3 regions of the Actinophytocola sediminis genome follow, and region 3 is predicted to be linked to each of the others. Evidence: riboswitches for the same ligand, from Rfam matches in the RefSeq annotation. Region 3 holds a riboswitch; each other region holds the start of a gene.
What was found. A riboswitch is a leader RNA that binds a small molecule or an ion and turns the genes downstream of it on or off. The one in region 3 is predicted to bind S-adenosylmethionine.
Positions count from the first base shown of each region.

Region 1: another riboswitch for S-adenosylmethionine. It lies ahead of thrC (threonine synthase); the one in region 3 lies ahead of ACYVIP_RS40320 (aminotransferase class V-fold PLP-dependent enzyme).
Region 2: another riboswitch for S-adenosylmethionine. It lies ahead of ACYVIP_RS18130 (methionine ABC transporter ATP-binding protein); the one in region 3 lies ahead of ACYVIP_RS40320 (aminotransferase class V-fold PLP-dependent enzyme).

Region 1 covers NZ_BAAGXS010000011.1:119,861-124,712, forward strand. The annotation lists gene ACYVIP_RS07455 (ComEC/Rec2 family competence protein) at 1-1,137, shown strand, start outside; gene thrC (threonine synthase) at 1,291-2,550, opposite strand; SAM riboswitch class I at 2,562-2,688, opposite strand; gene holA (DNA polymerase III subunit delta) at 2,979-3,956, shown strand; gene rpsT (30S ribosomal protein S20) at 4,165-4,425, opposite strand; gene ACYVIP_RS07475 (AAA family ATPase) at 4,555-4,852, opposite strand, start outside.
Region 2 covers NZ_BAAGXS010000028.1:81,586-86,437, reverse strand. The annotation lists gene ACYVIP_RS18135 (4-(cytidine 5'-diphospho)-2-C-methyl-D-erythritol kinase) at 1-855, opposite strand, end outside; gene ACYVIP_RS18130 (methionine ABC transporter ATP-binding protein) at 906-1,907, opposite strand; SAM riboswitch class I at 2,104-2,193, opposite strand; gene rsmA (16S rRNA (adenine(1518)-N(6)/adenine(1519)-N(6))-dimethyltransferase RsmA) at 2,288-3,151, opposite strand; gene ACYVIP_RS18120 (transglycosylase family protein) at 3,182-4,741, opposite strand.
Region 3 covers NZ_BAAGXS010000091.1:28,531-33,382, forward strand. The annotation lists gene ACYVIP_RS40310 (potassium/proton antiporter) at 1-732, shown strand, start outside; gene sthA (Si-specific NAD(P)(+) transhydrogenase) at 735-2,150, opposite strand; SAM riboswitch class IV at 2,202-2,317, shown strand; gene ACYVIP_RS40320 (aminotransferase class V-fold PLP-dependent enzyme) at 2,355-3,683, shown strand; gene ACYVIP_RS40325 (HepT-like ribonuclease domain-containing protein) at 3,694-3,963, shown strand; gene lspA (signal peptidase II) at 4,006-4,668, shown strand; gene ACYVIP_RS40335 (RluA family pseudouridine synthase) at 4,665-4,852, shown strand, end outside.

The DNA.
Region 1 (4,852 bases), on a different contig from region 3:
ACCGCACCGGCGTCCACATGGCTGGCCGAGATGCTGGTTCGGCTCGCAGGGCCGGCGGCCGACTGGCTGATCCTGGTCGCCCGGCATGCCGCTCGGGTGCCCGGCGCCACGATCGGCTGGCCTACCGGGTGGTGGGGTGGGCTGCTGCTGGTGGCGTGCGTGCTGCTGCTGGTCGCGGCGCTGCGGCGTCGGCGCCTCCGGGTGCTGGTGGGTGCCCTGCTCACTGGGCTGTTGGTGGTGGCCGTCCCGGTCAGGGTGATCTCGCCGGGTTGGCCTCCGCCGGGGTGGGCGATGGTCGCCTGCGACGTCGGTCAGGGCGACGCGCTGGTGCTGGCCACCGGGGACGCGGGCCGGGCGGTCGTGGTGGACACCGGCCCGGAGCCAGGGCCGCTGGCTGGGTGCCTGGACCGGCTGGATGTGTCGAGAGTGCCGCTGGTGGTGCTCAGCCATCTGCACGCCGATCACGTCGGCGGGTTGGCCGCGGTGCTGGGCGAACGGACGGTCGGTGCGGTGGGCGTGAGTCCCGCCAGGGAACCGGCCTGGGCATGGGAGGAGGTGCGGGCCGCAGCGGCCGCGGCCGGGGTGCCGATCGTGGAGCTCGACGCGGGGCGACAGCTGGCCTGGCCTGATCTGACGATTGAGGTGTTGGCCCCGATGGCGAAGGAGGTGATGCCCGCGGCGGAGGCCGAGGGTACGGAGATCAACAACGCGTCACTGGTGCTGCGCGCGGCGACGCCGGCTGGGCGGATCCTGCTCAGCGGGGACGTGGAGCTGGCGGCTCAGGCGAGCCTGCTTGGTTCGCGGATAGACCTGTCCGCCGAGGTGCTCAAGGTTCCGCATCACGGCAGCCGGTACACCTCGCCGGAGCTGTTCGCGGCGATCCGGGCACGGGTCGCGGTGGTGAGCGTCGGCGCCGACAACCAGTACGGCCACCCCAACCCGACCACGATGAGCGCGCTCAGCGGCACCGGTGCGCTCGTGATCCGCACCGACACCGACGGAGACGCGGCGATCGTCCCCGACGACGGTGGCCCCCGGGCGGTGACCCGAGGGGCGGCCAGGGGGCCACCGTTCGTTGGGGACGGGCTGGGTCGGGCGGCTGCTCGTCGTCGCGCGCTGGCGTTGAGCGGTGGTTGACGCCACGCAGCGGGTCACCGGTGACCCGCTGACGGCCCTGGCGTGGGATGTCCGGCGCACGACTGGGCAGCGGATTCCTGTGTCCACATAGGACGGCTGGGTCCTGGTGGAGTTTGCGGGTGTTCGGCGGTGGTGGTGTGGTGCGCCACTGTCCTATGAGGACTCCAGGGCTGCGCGGACGGCGGCGGTCGACGGTGGCACGGTGGCGCGCGGGCCGATCTTGTCCTGCACCGCGTCCAGGGTCTTGAGGCCGTCGCCGGTGATGAGCAGGACCGTATCGGCCTCCGGATCGAGCTGGCCGGTGTCGATCAGCTTCTTCGCCGTCGCGACGGTCACGCCGCCGGCTGTCTCGGCGAAGATGCCCTCGGTCCTGGCCAGCAGGCGGATGCCCTCGACGATCTCCTCGTCGGTCACGTCCTCGACCGCGCCGTTCGTCCTGCGCACGGCGTCGAGCACGTACGGGCCGTCGGCGGGAGCGCCGATCGCGAGCGAGCGGGCGATGGTGTCCGGCTTCACCGGGCTCACCACGTCCAGGCCCGCCTTGAACGCGGCGGACACCGGCGAACACCCGGTGGCCTGGGCGCCGAACACCCGATACGGCCTGGCCTCGACCAGACCGAGGTCGGTGAACTCGCGGAAACCCTTGTCCACCTTGGTCAACTGGGCACCGGAGGCCACCGGCACGACGATCTGGTCGGGGAGTCGCCAGCCGAGTTGTTCGGCGACCTCGTAGCCGAGCGTCTTGGAGCCCTCCGCGTAGTACGGGCGGACGTTGACATTGACGAACGCCCAGTCGTCGTGTTCCGCGGCGAGTTCGGTGGCCAGCCGGTTCACGTCGTCATAGTTACCGTCGACCGCGATCAGGGCGCCGTCGTACACGGCGGTGGTGAGGATCTTCGCGCGCTCCAGCGACGACGGGATCAGCACCACCGACTCCCAGCCGGCGCGCGCGGCCGCGGCGGCGACCGCGTTGGCCAGGTTGCCGGTGGACGGGCAGGCCAGCACGGTGAACCCCAGCTGGCGTGCGGCCGCGAGCGCGACGGCGACCACCCGATCCTTGAACGAGTGGGTCGGGTTGCCCGTGTCGTCCTTGACCCACAACGACTTCACGCCGAGCGCGGCGGCGAGCCGGTCGGCCTTCACCAGGCGGGTGAGACCCGGCTCGGTGTTCGGCTGAGTGTCCACATCGGACGGGACGGGCAGCAGGTTGCGGTAGCGCCAGATCGACTTGGGGCCCGACTCGATGTCGGCCCTCGAGATGTCACTGAACTCGTAGGAGACTTCCAGGGGGCCAAAACACTCGATACAGGCGAACTCCGCGGCAAGCGGTACCTGGTGGCCGCACTCCCGGCAGCTGAGCCCGCGCGCGGGCCCGAGGTCGAACGTGGTGGTGGCGTGGGCAGTGACTGTCATCGCGAGGTATCTCCTCATCTGTCCCGCGTACGGGTCGGAATTGGCACCGTGTTCATCACCATTCCTCGCGGTAGCGAATGGCTGACGCCGGTTGCCGGGGCTTCTTCGGGCCGATCCCTCTGCCCCTCTGGATGAGCGGTATTCAGTTGTTCTTCGAACACGTTACGGCACGACCCTCTTTCCAGGCCAATGTGAGGTCCATCATTCGAGAGAGGCACCAGCGGCACTGGCCGCGAATCCGATCCGATCCGGCCCGACCGGGTCGGACGAGGCCGACGTGGGAGCTGTTCGGGACGGGTACTGGGGCGGGGCAGGTCAGGGGACGGGGTGACGGGACGTCGGCACCTCGTCGCGCTGCGCGCTGCCTTGGCCCGGCCGACGGACCCCGCCCGCCACCGGGGTGACCGAGGTGGTGCGAGGATGGCGGGGTGAAGTCACCCGCCGTGACCCCGCCTGCCCTCGAACTCGTCCTCGGCGAGGAGGAGTTGCTGGTGGAACGCGCGGTCCGGGCCGCGGTCGACACCGCCAAGCTCGCCGACCCGTCCGCCGAGCTCACCCGCGTGAAGGTGGCCGACATCAGCCCGCCGGAGCTGGCCGAGCTGGTCAGCCCGTCGCTGTTCGCCGAGCGGCGGGTCATCGTCCTGGAGAGCGCGAACGACGCCAACAAGGACATCGCCGCCGCCATCACCGCCTACCTCAAGGCGCCGGCGGAGAGCGTGCAGCTGGTCGTGCTGCACACCGGCGGCGGTCGTAAGCCGGCGAAGGACCTGGTCGCCGCGTTGCGCTCGGCTGGGGCGAACGTGGTGGACTGCCCGAAGATCACCAAGCCGGGTGACCGGGAAGCCTTTGTGCGCAACGAAATCCGGCGCGCGGGCGGCAAGACCGACGCGGACGCGGTCAGCGCGCTGATCGACTCGGTCGGCTCGGATCTGCGCGAGTTGGCGTCGGCGGCGGCCCAGCTCGTGGCGGACACCGGCGGGCAGGTCACCGCCGAGGAGGTGCGCCGCTACCACCGCGGCCGGGCGGACGTCACCGGGTTCGCGGTGGCGGAGAAGGCGGTCACCGGCGACGTGCCGGGCGCGCTGGAGATGCTGCGCTGGACGATGCAGCTCGGCGTGCCGCACGTGCTGGTCGCCGACGCTCTCGCGGACGCGGTGCGCACCGTCGCGCGGGTCGCCGGCGCGGGCCGGGCGGACCCGTTTCGCTTGTCATCGGAGCTGGGTATGCCGGCGTGGAAGGTGCGCAAGGCACTGTCCCAGTCCCGAGGGTGGCATCCGGCGGGGCTGGTCGCGGCGATGCAGGTGGTCGCGGAGGTGAACGCGGACGTCAAGGGGGTGGCGGCGGACGCGGACTACGCACTCCAGCGCGCCGTCCTCCGCCTTGCCGAAGCCCGCCGACGCACCTAGGCCGCGCTGGCCGCCGCGGCTGGACCCGGATCGCGCTGGCCTGGCCCAGCCGAACGGACACGTGGGCCGTATGGGCTTACGCGGCTGACCAGGCGCTCAGCTGCGCTGGTCGACGCAGCCAGGCAGACACCTGGGCTGTGCTGGTCGACATCTCACAACAAAAACAGCGCTGGCCGCCGAGGCGGCCAGCGCTGTTATCGCTGAGGGCTCAGAGCTGGTTGGCGCGCTTGGCCATGGCGGACTTCTTGTTGGCCGCCTGGTTGGCGTGGATCACGCCCTTGCTCGCCGCCTTGTCCAGCTGGCGGCTGGCGTCGTGGAGCAGCGCTACGGCCTTCTCCTTGTCGCCCGCTTCCGCCGCCTCGCGGAACTTGCGGATCGCGGTCTTCACCGAGGACTTGACGGACTTGTTGCGCAGTCGCGCCTTCTCGTTCGTCTGGATGCGCTTGATCTGGGACTTGATGTTTGCCACGGGTTACTGCTCCTCAGCGTCGATCACGGAAGGTGCGCCGCGTGTTAGTGGCCTCGCCTGAACACGACGGCGAGCTTCCTCCTGGACGGAACGCCACACGGCACGACGGGCAATGTTAACAGGCCCCGATCACCGAGCTCCCAGCATGCTCCTGGTCAGCGCCTGCTGCTGGGACAGCAACTCCGTCAGCGTCGACCGCAGCACCTTCTCGTCCAGCGCCCCACCGGCCAGCACCGACCGCCGGACCCACTCCTTGATGAACGACGCGGTCACCCCCTCCGCGGCCGCCACCAGCGGGCCCGCGTCCGGCAGGTCCAGGGCCCGGCCGGCGTATAGACGCAACAACCGGTCCCGGCATTCCGCGTCCGGCCTGGGGATCTCCACCGAGAAGTCCACCCGGCCCGGTCGCTGGGCCAGCGCCGCCGCC
Region 2 (4,852 bases), on a different contig from region 3:
CGACAGCTCGGCCGCCACCCGCACCGCGTCCTCGGCATCCGCGCACAGGAACGCGCAGGTCGGGCCCGAGCCGGACACCATGCCGGCGAGCGCGCCCGCGCTCACCCCCGCGCGCAGCGTCCGGCGCAGCCCCGGCCGCAGCGACACCGCGGCCGCCTGCAGGTCGTTGCCGAGCAGCAGCGCGAGCTGACGCGCGTCGCCAGCGGCCAGCGCCTCGAGCACCGGCTCGACCGCGCCCACCCTCGGCGGCTCGCCGGTGTCCCGCAGCCGGTCGAGCTCCGCGTAGACCTTCGGCGTCGCCAGCCCACCTCTGGCGAACGCGATCACCCAGTGGAACGTGTGCCTGGTCAGCACCGGGACGATCCGCTCGCCCCGCCCGGTGCCCAGCGCGGTACCGCCGTGCAGCATGAACGGCACGTCGCTGCCGAGCACCGCGGCCACCGAGGCCAGCTCGTCCCGGCTGATCTCCAGCTTCCACAGGTTCGCGAGGCCGAGCAGGGTCGCGGCCGCGTCCGCGCTGCCGCCGGCCATCCCGCCGGCGACCGGGATGCCCTTGCGGATCAGCACCCGCACCTTGGGCTCGTCCGCGTCCTTGCCCGCGTACCTGGCCAGCTCCTCGACCGCCCGCCAGGCCAGGTTGGCCCCGTCGGTGGGCACCGCGGCCGCGCCCTCGCCCTGGACCTCGACCCCGGGCTCGTCGGCGATCGCCACGGTCACGTCGTCGGTCAACGACAGCGACTGGAAGATCGTGGACAGCTCATGGAAGCCGTCCTTGCGTACCTCACCGACCGCGAGGTGAAGGTTCACCTTGGACGGGACGCGGACGGTGACCGGGCGGGGCACTACAGCGAGCACCAGCCCAGCCTACGGCTCCCGCGTCCCGGCCAAGGAGGGTCCGTCACGAGTCAGGCGACCTGTAGCGCCCGCGACGACTGGTGGTGCACCGCGGCCCCGCGCTCGGCGAGCCAGCCGAGCGCGGCGTCGGCGAGGTGACCGTGCAGCCCGAGGCGGAACCGCGCGACCGGCGTCTCGCCGATCTTGGTCACCCCGCCGCCGACCACCGAGATGTCGGTGCCGAACCGGCTGGTGGCCTCCGGCAGCAGCGAGCCGACCGCGGCGAACCCGATCAGCACGACGTCCGCGACACCGGCGTACCCGCCGGGCACCTGGCCGTCGATGGCCGGCAGCACGGCCTGCGCGACCAGGCTTTCCTGGTCGCCGACCAGGTCGAGCAGCCGCCCGCTCTCCAGCAGCCGGCCGTGGTCGAGCACGGCCACGTCGTCGGCGATGCGCCGCACCACGCTGGTGTCCTGGGTGGCGACCAGCACCGTCGCGCCGAGCTCTGCCCGCGCCCGGTCGAGCACGGCGAGCACGCCGGCGACCCCGGCGTCGTCCAGGTCGGCGGTCGGGTCGTCGGCGAGCACCACGGCCGGGTCGCCGACCAGCGCCCTGGCCACCGCCACCCGCTGCCGTTGACCGGGCGTGAGCTGGGCGGGGTAGGTGGCGGCGCGGTCGGTGAGGCCGATCAGGTCGAGCACCTTGCCGACCCGCTCCCGGCGCAGCGGACCGTCCATGCCGGCCTGCTCCAGCGGCACCGCGATGTTGCCGGCGGCCGTGCGCTGGCCGAGCAGCGAGTCCCTCGGCGGCACCACGCCGATCCGGGAACGGGCCACCCGCAGGCTGCGCTCGTCCAACATGCCGGTGTTGCGCCCGTCGAGGCGGAACACCCCACTGTCCGGACGCTCACGCAGCGACAGCACCCGCGCGAGGGTCGACTTGCCGGCACCGGTCGGGCCGACCACGCCGACGATGACGCCGTCCGGGACGTCGAGGGTGACGTCGTCGAGGGCCACGACCGAGCCGGAAGTACTTCGGAAGGATTTGCTGAGGTTCTCCAGGGTGATCACAGTGCGCTCCAGTCCAGGCGCGAGCGAACGAACTCGCATGCCGGTAAACCCAGTTCAACTGGGTGAGTAAGGGGTGTCAGAAAGTCGGTATGGGCTCGAGAATCAGCTTGTTGAGCACATAGGACGACAGCCCGTGACCGTGCGCCGGCACTGGTCGATGACCCGCCTGGTAGTGAGCATGACCATCGCTCTCACTCCTCCATCGTTCCTGGCGGTAGCACCTGCTCGCGATGAGTGGTTGCTGCGGCGTCTCGGAGCCAGGTCTCTCAGCCGCTCGGGATGGATTAACCGCACTCAGTCAACCTGACGACGGGTGAAGATCGCAACGTCCATCCGGTGGATCCGGTGAGCGTCACACCGGCGCTCGATCCGGAATAAGGTCAGCCGCCCGCGACACCGGCCAGCCGCGCGAAGTCGGCGACGGCGAGTTGCTCGCCCCTGGTCGTCGGGTCGATGCCGGCCAACTCGAGTAACTCCCCCGCTGCCCGCGCGGACCCCGCCCAGCCGGCCAGCGCGGCCCGCAGGGTCTTACGCCGCTGTGCGAAGGCCGCGTCCACCAGGGAGAACACCCTGGTCCGCTGCCCAATCGGCGACTCCCGGCGGGTCAGCAGGACCAGCGCGGAGTCGACGTTGGGCACCGGCCAGAAGACCGCGCGCGGCACCGTGGCCACCCGGCGGGCGTGCGCGTACCAGGCGATCTTGACGCTCGGCACGCCGTAGGTGCGCGATCCCGGCCCGGCGACCATCCGGTCGGCCACCTCGGACTGGACCATGACCAGCGCCTTGGCCAGGCCAGGCAGTTCGTTGAGCAGGTGTAGCACTACCGGTACCGAGACGTTGTACGGCAGGTTGGCCACCAGCGCGGTCGGCGCGGCGCCGAGGCGCTCGGCGGTGACCCGCACGGCGTCGTCCTCGATCACCCGCAGCCGGTCACGCAGGGCGGGCGCGCGTTCACCGACGGTCTCGGGGAGCTTCCCGGCCAGAACCGGGTCGATCTCGACCGCGAGCACCGTGGCACAGGCCGGCAGCAGGGCGAGGGTGAGCGATCCGAGGCCCGGACCGACCTCGATGACCACGTCGTCCTCGGCCAGGTCGGCGGCACGCACGATGCGCCGGACCGTGTTGGGGTCGTGGACGAAGTTCTGGCCGAGCCGCTTGGTCGGCCGGATGTCGAGTTCGTCGGCGAGACGGCGCACGTCGGCCGGCCCGAGCAACAAGCTGCTGTCCGTTCCGCCGCGCACCACCAGGCGAGCCTAGTGCCCGCCCCTGATCGCCTACCTGGGCAGGCCGAGCTCGCCAGAACAGTGCGGCCAGGCGCCGTAGCTGCCGCCCGCGCCGTCGCGCACCTTGGTGGCGATCGCGATCTGCTGCTCACGGGTGGCCTGGTGGGCGTCGGGGGCGTACTGCTCGCCGCCGTTGGCGTCCCAGGTGCCGGGGCTGAACTGCAGGCCGCCGTAGTAGCCGTTGCCGGTGTTGGCCGCCCAGTTGCCGGTGGACTCACACTGCGCGAGCGCGTCCCAGACCTCGCCGTCGGAGATCACCGGGACCGGGGGCTCCTTGGTGCCGATCCGGACGATCTTCGGCTTCGGCTTCTTGGTGACCTTGGCGCCGATCTCCTCGCGGTCGATCTCCGTACCGTTCTTGATCGTGATCCGGTAGGTGACGATCCGCTCGCCCGCCGCGCCCGGGTCGAGCACGACCTCGGTGCCCTCGTCGGCGTTGGGGTCCTCGACCTCCTGCACCGGCGGGGCGACCTTCTCGGTCTTGTTGACCACGGTGACGCCGTTGCGGGTGATCCGCACCTCGGCGCCGTCGGTGACCTTGAGGTCGCCGCCGGGGGTGATGGTGTCTTCCTTGCCGAGCTCGAGCTTCAGCGACCCGAGCAGCTCGTCGACGGTGACCGCGTGGGTCTGCATCGCCTTGGGCGCGTTGCCGCCGTCGAAGAGGGTGATGTTCTTGACGGTCTTGATCTCCATCGACATGCCGCTCAGCGGGACCGAGCTGTTCATCTCGTGGGACATCCACGCACCGTCGACGGTGACGTTGGCCGCCTTGAGGGCGTCCTCGACGGTCGTCGCGCGGACCCAGACGTCGCGCTGCTCGCCGTCGATCGTCAGCTGCAGCTGGCGGCCGCGCTGGAGGACGATCGTGCCGCCGTCGTTGATGCCCGCGGCGGGCGAGGGGGACAGCGCGTCGTGCTTGCCGACGTCGAGGCCCTCGTCCTCCAGCACCTCGCCGACGGTGGAGGCGTAGGTGCTGACCTCGTGGGACTTGCCGTCGATGTCGACGGTGACCGACTTGTTCATCGCGATGGCCGCGGCGCTGCCGCCGATCATCGAGACCAGGATCGAGGCCAGCGAAGCCTTGAGAACGGTCTTCTTCCACCGCTTGATGCCGGTGGCGAGGCCGCGGTCCTCGTCCTCGGTCTCGGTGTCCGGCAGCCGGCGCACCCTCGGCATGCCTGGCATCTCGGACAGGTCGTCCGGGATGACGGGCAGCACGGTGGTCTCGGCGTTGATCAGCCGGATGAGCTCGTCGACGTCGACGTTGGCGACGGCCATGAGCTCGTCTGCCTGGGGGCCGAGGGCGACCCGCACGTCGTCCGGGGTGATGGCCAGCGAGCCGCTGTAGGCGTCGAGCTCGGCCTCGGGCAGCTGGCCGTAGGTGGAGCTGCCCTGCTGGTAGAAGTCCGGGAACTCCGAGCGCCAGGCGCGGAAGTCCTCGTCCAGGACCGCGGTCGCGGTTGCGGAGGGCGCCTCGACGGGGGTGAACCAGTCGGTGTCGGCGAAACCGCCACCGGAACCGTCAAAACCGCCGGATCTGTATCCGCTCACAGGGTCGTTACCTCCAGAGAATGGCCGTGGGAGAGCCCGACAACCGCTCTCGGTCTCTCCGGGACCGCCTCGTCCCGGCTACGGTCACGGGACAGTAACGGCGACTGGCAG
Region 3 (4,852 bases):
TCGCGGCTGCCCCACCGCAGCGACACGGTCTCCTTCGCCGAAGGGCTGGGCATCCTGTCCCAGATCGGCCTGTTCGTGTTGCTCGGGCTGTTCATGTCACCCGACCGGGTGCTGCACGCGGTCGTGCCGGGGTTGGTCGCCGGCGCGGTGGTGACGTTGGTCGCCCGGCCGATCTCGGTGAGCCTGTCGGTGGCGGGGTTCCGGATGCCCTGGCGAGAACAGGTGTTCCTGTCGTGGGCCGGGCTGCGTGGCGCGGTGCCGATCGTGCTCGCGATGATCCCGCTTACCGAGGGGATGCCCGGCGCCCAACAACTGGTCGACGCGGTGTTCGTGCTGGTCATCGTGCTCACCCTGGTCCAGGGCAGCACGTTGCAGCTGCTCGCCAAGTTCCTCGGGCTCGGTGGTGGCGCGCATTCCATGGAGGTCTCCGTGGACGCCGCGCCGCTCGACGAGCTCGGCGCGGTGCTGTTGCAGGTGCGGATCCCGTCAGGGTCCAAGCTGCACGGTGTGTACCTGAGCGAGCTGCGGCTGCCGGAGGGCGCGACGGTCAGCCTGCTGGTCCGCGCCGGCGTCGGCCACACGCCGGACTCGACCACGCGGTTGCAGGAGGAGGACCAGCTGCTGGTGGTGGCCACCGAGCAGGTCAGGTCGCGCACCGAGCACCGGATCCGCGCGGTCGACCGGGCAGGCCGGTTCGCCAAGTGGAAGGGCGAGACCGGCGAGGAGCAGTAGCGTCAGTCGGTCAGCTGGTCGATCAGGCGCATCTTGTTCGTCGCGTCCAGCGCGGCCACCTTGTAGGACTCGGCCAGGGTCGGGTAGTTGAACACGGTGTCCACCAGGTAGTCCACCGTGCCGCCGAGGCCCATCACCGCCTGTCCGATGTGGACCAGCTCGGTGGCGTTGGTGCCGAAGACGTGCACCCCGAGCAGCGACCGGTCCACTGGGGACACCAGCAGTTTCAACACGCCGTAGGAGTCGCCGATGATCTGGCCCCGTGCCAGCTCGCGGTAGCGGGAGACGCCGACCTCGAACGGGATGCGCTTCTCGGTCAGCTCGTCCTCGGTGCGGCCGATGTAGCTGATCTCGGGGATGGTGTAGATGCCGATCGGCTGCAGCTCGTGCATGGGGTGGGCCGGTTCGCCGCACGCGTGGTGGGCGGCCAGGCGGCCCTGCTCCATCGAGGTCGCGGCCAGCGCGGGGAAGCCGATCACGTCGCCGACCGCGTAGATGTTGTCCACCGGCGTGCGGAACTCGGCGTCCACCTCGATGCGGCCGCGCTTGTCCGCCTGCAGGCCGGCGGCCGGCAGGTCGAGGTGCTCGGTCATGCCCTGGCGGCCGGCCGAGTACATCACCATGTCGGCGGGGATCTTCTTGCCGCTCTCCAGGATGGTGACCGTGCCCTTGGCGTAGCGCTCGACGGCGGTGACCGTCTCACCGAACCGGAAGGTGACCGCGAGGTCGCGCAGCTGGTACTTGAGCGCCTCGACGACCTCGGTGTCGCAGAAGTCGAGCATCCGCATCCGCTGCTCGATCACCGTGACCTTGGTGCCCAGCGCGGCGAACATCGACGCGTACTCGATGCCGATCACCCCGGCGCCGACGACGATCATCGAGCGCGGGATCCGGTCGAGCCCGAGAATGCCGTCGGAGTCGATGATCGTCTGCTCGTCGAAGTCCACTGTGGACGGTCGGGCGGGGGTGGTGCCGGTGGCGATCACGATCTTGGTGGCGGTGACCGAGCGTTCCTGCCCGGTGCCGTCGGTGACCTGCACGGTGTTGCGGTCGAGGAACCGGCCCATGCCGGGCAGCACGTCGATGCCGTTGCGGGCCAGCTGCGCGCGGATCACGTCGACCTCGCGGCCGACCACGTGGCTCGTGCGGGCGGTCAGGTCGGCGATGGTGATCTCGTCCTTGACCCGGTAGCTCTGCCCGTACAGGTCGCGCTGGGACATGCCGGTCAGGTAGAGGACGGCCTCACGCAGGGTCTTGGACGGGATGGTGCCGGTGTTGATGCACACGCCGCCGATCATGTTGCGGCGCTCGACCAGCCCGACGTTGGCGCCGAGCTTGGCGGCCGCGATGGCCGCCTTCTGCCCGCCGGGACCCGAGCCGAGCACCAGCAGGTCGTAGTCGCTCGCAAGCTCACTCATGCCGTCAGTCTGGCAATGCTCGAGGACGGTCGGCTACTCTGGTCCCTCGAAGGTCATGAGTGTCAGCGCGAAGCCCCGGCTTGCTGACCGGCAACCCTCCAACCGCGGTGGGGTGCCCCGGGTGAGGACCTGGCCCTCCGCGCGGTGCGGGCGGGCAAGCGCGGGTCCCCGTGGGCGGGGTCCCCGACCCGGGAGTGAACTCCGATGACCCTCGCCATTCCGCACGCTCGACCGGTCCTCGACGCGGTGCCGCCGGTGGCCGGCGCCCAGCTCACGGTGCCGCTGGTCGACGGGCGCGCGGTGCCCTACGCGAACCTCGACCACGCGGCCAGCGCGCCGTGCCTGCTGGCCGTGCGGGACGCGGTCGACGAGCTGCTGCCCTGGTACGCGAGCGTGCACCGGGGCGCCGGGTTCGCCTCGCAGGTGTCGACCAGGGTCTACGAGCAGGCCCGCGAGGTGGTGCGCTCGTTCGTCAGGGCGCGTGGCACGGACTCGGTGGTGTTCACCCGCAACACGACGGATGCGATGAACCTGCTGGCCAGGACGTTGCCACGGGGCACGTCGGTGGTGGTGTTCGACACCGATCACCACGCGGCGCTGCTGCCGTGGCGCGGCCGGCTGGTGCGCCGGATCTCGTCGGTGGCCGCGCTGGGGGAGGCGTTGCGGTCGTGTCCGACCGGGCCGAGGCTGGTGGTGGTGACCGGGGCGTCGAACGTGACCGGTGAGCTGTGGCCGGTGTCCTCGGTGGTCGCGACCGCGCGCGAGCACGGTGCTCGGGTGGTGCTCGACGCCGCGCAGCTCGCGCCGCACCGCCCGGTGGACGTGCGCGCGCTGGACGTGGACTACGTGGTGCTCTCCGGCCACAAGCTGTACGCGCCGTTCGGCGTCGGTGCCCTGGTCGGCCGCGCGGACTGGCTGCGGGCGGCGGCCCCGTACCTGGCCGGCGGCGGCGCGTCCAGCCTGGTCGCCGACGACCTGTCGGTGTCCTGGTCGGCCGGGGTGGAGCGGCACGAGGCCGGCACGCCCAACGTGGTCGGCGCGCACGCGCTCGCGGTGGCGTGCCGGACGATCCAGTCATGGGGCTGGGAGTCGATCATCGGCCATGAGCGGGCGTTGCTCGACCGGTTGCGTGCCGGGCTCGCCGGAGTGCCCGGCCTGCGGGAGCTGAGCCTGTTCGACGCGGACCGGGTGGCGGTGGTCAGCTTCGCGGTCGATGGCCACGACCCCGGGCTGCTGGCCGCGGCGCTGTCGGCCGAGTACGGCATCGGGGTCCGCGACGGGGCGTTCTGCGCGCATGTGGCGACGCGACGGCTGCTGGCGGGGGCCGGTGTGCCGGGCGGGCGGGCGTTACGGGCGAGCCTGGGGCTCGGCAGCACGGTCGAGCACGTCGACCGGGTGGTGTCGGCGCTGCACACCCTGGTCGCCGACGGCCCCGCCTGGGACTACGCGCTGGCCGACGGCCGCTGGACGCCGACCCCCGACCCGCGCGGCCTGCCCGCGTTCCTGGCTGGTGAGCCGCCGGCAGGTCAGTAGGATGATCGGGGTGGGTGACACCGAGACCCGGGAGCTGGACGCCGAGTCGTTCCGAGAGTTCGGTGCGCGAGCTGTCGACCCGAACGTCGTGTTCGCCGGACTGGCGCGCATCCGGGACCTGCTCGATGACCTGGCGGCTTCCTCGGTCGGGATGCGGAACCTGCTCGTGCACGAGTACCTGGAGATCGACGTCGAGCAGGTCGCCGCCGCGGTGCCGCTCGCCCTGGACGGTTACCGGCGGTATGTGGCCGCTGTTGCCGGTTTCGTCACCCGTGGTTGATGTGCCGGACAGCTCCGTTCGGGGGACGTGGACAATGGCCGGGTGAGCGACGAGCCCAGAACCGGCACCGAGGCCGAGACCGGCGTGCCGGATGCCGACGAGAACACGCCGGTCGCCGGCGGCGACGGGCCAGGCGACACCCCGCCACCGGCGGACGTCCGGCCCCCGCGCCGGGCCTGGCTGTTCGCCGTCGTGGCGCCGGTGTTGCTGGTCGCGGACGTGATCACCAAGATCGTGGCGGTCTCGGCGCTCGACGGGGAACCGCCGGTCCGGGTGCTCGGCGGGTTCGTCTACCTGCAGATCGTGCGCAACCCGGGTGCCGCGTTCGGCATGGCCACCGGGATGACCTGGCTGCTGACCCTGGTCGCGCTCGGGGTCGTGGTCGCGATCATCTGGATCATGCCCAAGCTGCGGTCGGTCGGCTGGGCGGTCGGGCTCGCGATGGTGCTCGCCGGGGCGCTGGGCAACCTCATCGACCGGTTCTTCCGCGAGCCGGGGCCGTTGCGTGGGCACGTGGTGGACTTCGTCTCGGTCCTGGAGCCCAACGGGTCCTTCTTCCCGGTCTTCAACGTCGCCGACTCCGCGATCGTCTGCGGCGGCGCGCTCATCGTGCTGATGGCCCTGCTCGGTCGCGACTACGACGGCACGTCCACAAAAGACAAAGCAACCGACAAGGCAACCGACAAGACTAAGGACGACACGTGACCGAGCGAACCCTCCCGGTTCCCGACGGTCTGGACGGCATGCGGGTCGACGCCGGCCTGGCCAAGCTGCTCGGCCTGTCCCGCACGACCGTCGCCGCGCTCGCCGAGTCCGGCGAGGTCAGCCTGGACGGGCGCCCGGCTGGCAAGTCCGACCGGCTCGTCGCCGGCACCTGGCTCGAGATCAC